Regions from separate parts of the Neobacillus sp. D3-1R genome, predicted to be linked through region 2. Evidence: a T-box and tRNA genes for the amino acid it is inferred to sense, from the RefSeq annotation. Region 2 holds a T-box; the other holds one or more tRNA genes.
What was found. The T-box of region 2 lies ahead of ACSBPO_RS11685 (tryptophan--tRNA ligase). A T-box ahead of a tRNA ligase gene usually reads a tRNA of that ligase, here a tRNA-Trp.

Region 1 (2,265 bases), 1.5 Mb from region 2:
TTCCGGAAAAAGTAATAAGAGCTTTTCATTTTAGTGCGACCACCTTTATATCCCATGGCTATAGTGAAATTAAACCAGTTGGATGGTCTAAAGCCATTGCCTTTATGGAAGAAACGATCGGATTTTTGGTACCTGCATTTATCATGGTTAAGTTTTTCTCGTTAGAAAATGAAAAGCTGGTCCGCAGTAGAATGTCTCCATCTCAATTTATTATAAGAGCCTTTTTTATTCTAATAGGGGCCCTATTTGTATCATTGGGATTGGAATTTTTCTTAGTCCCTAATAAAATTATTGATGGTGGAATTGTAGGAGTATCGATCATCATGTCCTATTTAACAGGCTTTAAATTAGAGTTTTTCCTATTAATTCTAAATCTACCCTTCCTCTACTTAGGTTACAGACAATTTGGCAAAAAGTTTTTGGTCATGACTTTGTTAGGTATTACCCTTTTATCCTTAGTGACGTTTTTTCTATACAATGTTCCAGTTCCAACTGATAATCCTTTTTTAGCATCGATTATGGGAGGTGCACTTTTAGGTATCGGTGTTGGGATGGTCATCCGGTCTGGGGGGTCTCTCGACGGTACAGAAATAATAGGGATCTTCGTTAATAAGAGGACCTCATTTTCAATAGGAAAAGTCGTCATGTTTATCAATGTCTTCATTTTCTGTTGTGCCGGATTTGTTTTTGGCTGGGACAAAGCTATGTTTTCCTTAATCGCTTACTATATCGCTTCCTATATGATCGATTTTACAGTAGGGGCATTTCAAAAATAAAAGCAAAAAAAAAACGCAATACTTCAATTTTTAAAATTGAAACACTGCGTTGGTCACAATATGTATGGAGCGGGTGATGGGAATCGAACCCACGACATCAGCTTGGAAGGCTGAGGTTTTACCATTAAACTACACCCGCATTATAGATCTGCCAAATGAAGATGGCAGGGGCAGTAGGAATCGAACCCACACTGAAGGTTTTGGAGACCTTAGTTCTACCTTTAAACTATGCCCCTAGGTTATTATTGCTTTCTCTTTTAAGGAAGTGCTTTTCGCTGTCACGATGTTAAGGAACTTTCTTTTCGCTATCGCGATTATGGAAAGTTCTTTTCGTTGTCACGATGTTAAGGAACTTTCTTTTCGCTGTCGCGAAAAAAAGTTGGTGGAGGATGACGGGATCGAACCGCCGACCCTCTGCTTGTAAGGCAGATGCTCTCCCAGCTGAGCTAATCCTCCATATTTGTTGTCGTTTCGCTGTCGCGATGTTAAGGAACTTTCTTTTTGCTGTTGCGAAAAAAAGTTGGTGACCCATACGGGATTCGAACCCGTGTTACCGCCGTGAAAGGGCGGTGTCTTAACCGCTTGACCAATGGGCCGTATTTAACAATATTACTACCTTGTGAAGACATTTATTATATTAATATATTTCTAGTATACTTTTCAAGAGGAAATTTAAAATTTTTTTAGTTTGATATTTTTCAAAGTTATAAAAGGAGTGCCATCTGTGTGTAAGTAGTTAAAATAAATTCTTTTATATTCGCCTAATTCTCAATGAAGCCCACTACATATGTTGATTAAATTATTATGGGACTGAGAATCCGTTATTTTGCAAATATCCCTCTTTTTCATAGCTCTTACGGACACCAGTTCCGTTATTTGCCCGAAATCACTAAAAATAACTTCAAATTAACTAAATAACGGAACGTGAGTCCTTTAACTTACAAAAATCATATGTTTTTACTGAAATAACGGAACGTAAGTCCGCTACATGTTCCAATCCGAACGAACTAAGAAATGATCCTGCTATTTCTATTGCTTCCTCACTTATTTGAACTAGTTAACCTAAGTTACGCCTACCTACTTTTATCTGCGTTATTTCAAAAAAACACTGTTCTAAAAGTGAACAGTGTTATTTCAATATTTTTTCGATTTTTCTCAAAGTCTCAGGGGGACAGCTTGCTTCAAAAAGATGAAGAAGCGCTTCGACAGCCTCTTTTTGATTTAATGGACAATCAGAGACTTGGTGTTTATTCGCCCAATGATCATAAGTTTCATAAGCCGTAGTACTCCAACCATTCTTTTCACCAAATTCATCTTGCTTTTCTTTGACGCCTGAAATGACGATATCCAGACTCCCCTGCAATTCAACTAATGCATTGTCAAAGGCCCTTTTATTCTCCTTATCTTTCATTCCTGCCTTTGCTCTTAAAACCCTAGTGTCAATTCCCTGTTCCTGACTGATGATGGTATACAAATCAAATGCTTCCTT
Region 2 (2,265 bases):
TTCTTGCTTTTTCGGCACCAGCCATTAAAATTTCATTTAATTGATTTGGTGCAGCCATTAACTCGTTATATTTTTCACGAGGACCTTCCAAAAAGGCATTCATAACGCTAAACAATTCCTTCTTTGCATCTCCCCAGCCAATTCCATTAGCGTATTCCTCCCTCATCCGTTGCACCTGATCTGGTGTAGCAAATTCATTATAAAGAGAGAATATAATGGAATCATTCGGATCCTTTGGTTCGTTTGGCGGTGTCGAATCCGTTTTAATTTTCTTAATGAGCTTATACAGGGAGTCCTCATTTTCAAATAATGGAATCGTGTTATTATAGCTTTTACTCATTTTTCTGCCATCTAATCCTGGCAGAACTGCTGTCTCCTCTTCTACAATAAATTCCGGTAGGGTGAAGGTTTCTCCGTAATTTTTATTAAAATGCTCGGCAATATCCCGTGCGATTTCAACATGCTGAATTTGATCCTTTCCGACAGGGACAAGATTAGATTGAAACATTAAGATATCAGCTGCCATCAAAATAGGATACGTAAATATACCCATATTTACACCATCATCGGGTTCTTTATCGGCTAGTTTATTTTGGTCCACTAGAGCTTTATAGGCATGGGCACGATTCATAAGACCTTTTGGAGAAAAGCAAGCTAAGATCCAGGATAGCTCGAAGATTTCAGGGATATCAGATTGACGGTAAAAAATCACTTTTTCTGGGTCAAGTCCTAGTGCTAACCAAGAGGCTGCTACACCCATTGATAGCTCGCGAAGCTCGTTTGCATTTTGCGTTTTCGTTAAACCATGGTAATCCGCAACAAAGTAAACAGGTTGGTAGTCTGGATTGGTTGCCAGCTGAAGGGCAGGTTTGATCGCTCCGATATAGTTTCCTAAATGTATTTTTCCTGTCGGTTTAATTCCTGTTAAGACCGTTTTCATTTATAATCCTCCCTATTTTTTGGAACACAAAAAGGCTCCCCATCCTAAAAAGGACGGGAAGCCCGTGGTACCACCTTTATTCGTTTATCTTTTTTGATAAACGCACTCTAACCGCACGGAAAGTTCATTTCGATGCGTTGTCTCTTTTAACGGTAAGACCGATCCGCCCAACCTACTTGTACTTCGTACTTGTGTTCAGTCAGGAAGCTCAGAAGCCCATTCAACATAAGTCCCACACTGATTTTCACCAACCATCAGCTCTCTAAAGTGTTCCTTTATGCCTACTTTTCTTCGTCATTGCTCTACTTTATATTATTATGGTTATTTTAAAAGATAAAATAGTAAATTTCAATAGTTAGTTGGTGTTTTAAACGTTATCTAACCTTAAATTGAGTAACCTTTCCTTGCAGTTCATCAGCCATGGATGCCAAAGTATCAGTGGCAGCAGAAATTTCTTCAACTGAAGCAGTTGTTTCTTCTGTAGCTGCTGCTACTTCTGTTGCATAATTTGCAGACTGTTTAATATAATTTTCCAGTTCTTCTACTTGCTGCACCATTGTAGAGGCTTTAAGTTTTGTTTCTTCGATTGATTGTGAGACAGTAAATGTCTTGGAAGAAACTTGGTCAATCGTAGTGATAATTTCCTTAAACTTTTCTCCTGCTTCGTGAGCTAGAAGGATTCCATTACTTACTACCTCATTTTCACGTTGCATTACATCTTTGGCATTTTTTGATGAGTTTTGAATTTCGTTAATTAATTGACTAATTTTTGTTGCGCTTTCACCTGATTGTTCTGCTAATTTGCGTACCTCGTCTGCAACGACCGCAAACCCTTTACCATGTTCACCTGCTCTTGCAGCTTCAATGGCAGCATTTAAAGCGAGTAAGTTTGTTTGATTAGAGATTGATGTTATCATGGAAATAATTTCACTAATTTCATTTGATTTATTTGCTAATAGAGTAATGACGTCATCCATTTGTTTAGAATGATCACCAATAATGTCCATTTGTCCAATAACAGCTTCTATGGCTGTGTTACCCTCATTTGATTTTTTGTTTGCAATGTTCGTACTCTCACTTACCCAGTGTATTGTATGGTTGATTTGTTCCAACTGGTTATAAAAAGTTCTAAACAATCCAGATAAAATATCCATTCTTTCCATTTGTTTTTCGTTTCCAGCAGCAACTTCTTGTATGGAATTAGCTACATCCTCTGTTACCTTACTTGTTTCATCTGTAATGGCATTTAATTGAGCTGAAGAGGAAGCAACATGTTCAATCGTCTTAGTAACATCTTCAATGAAGATCTTAAACTTATTTGTTAA

Region 1: it encodes a tRNA-Trp, which carries the amino acid that the T-box ahead of ACSBPO_RS11685 (tryptophan--tRNA ligase) is inferred to sense. The anticodon was not compared.

The regions. Positions count from the first base shown of each region.
Region 1 covers NZ_CP197471.1:794,294-796,558, reverse strand. Annotated here, with positions in the region: gene ACSBPO_RS03840 (YitT family protein) at 1-776, shown strand, start outside; tRNA gene ACSBPO_RS03835 (tRNA-Gly) at 842-915, opposite strand; tRNA gene ACSBPO_RS03830 (tRNA-Trp) at 939-1,012, opposite strand; tRNA gene ACSBPO_RS03825 (tRNA-Val) at 1,157-1,232, opposite strand; tRNA gene ACSBPO_RS03820 (tRNA-Glu) at 1,298-1,372, opposite strand; gene ACSBPO_RS03815 (AlkZ-related protein) at 1,906-2,265, opposite strand, start outside.
Region 2 covers NZ_CP197471.1:2,271,971-2,274,235, reverse strand. Annotated here, with positions in the region: gene ACSBPO_RS11685 (tryptophan--tRNA ligase) at 1-940, opposite strand, end outside; T-box leader at 987-1,247, opposite strand; gene ACSBPO_RS11680 (methyl-accepting chemotaxis protein) at 1,315-2,265, opposite strand, start outside.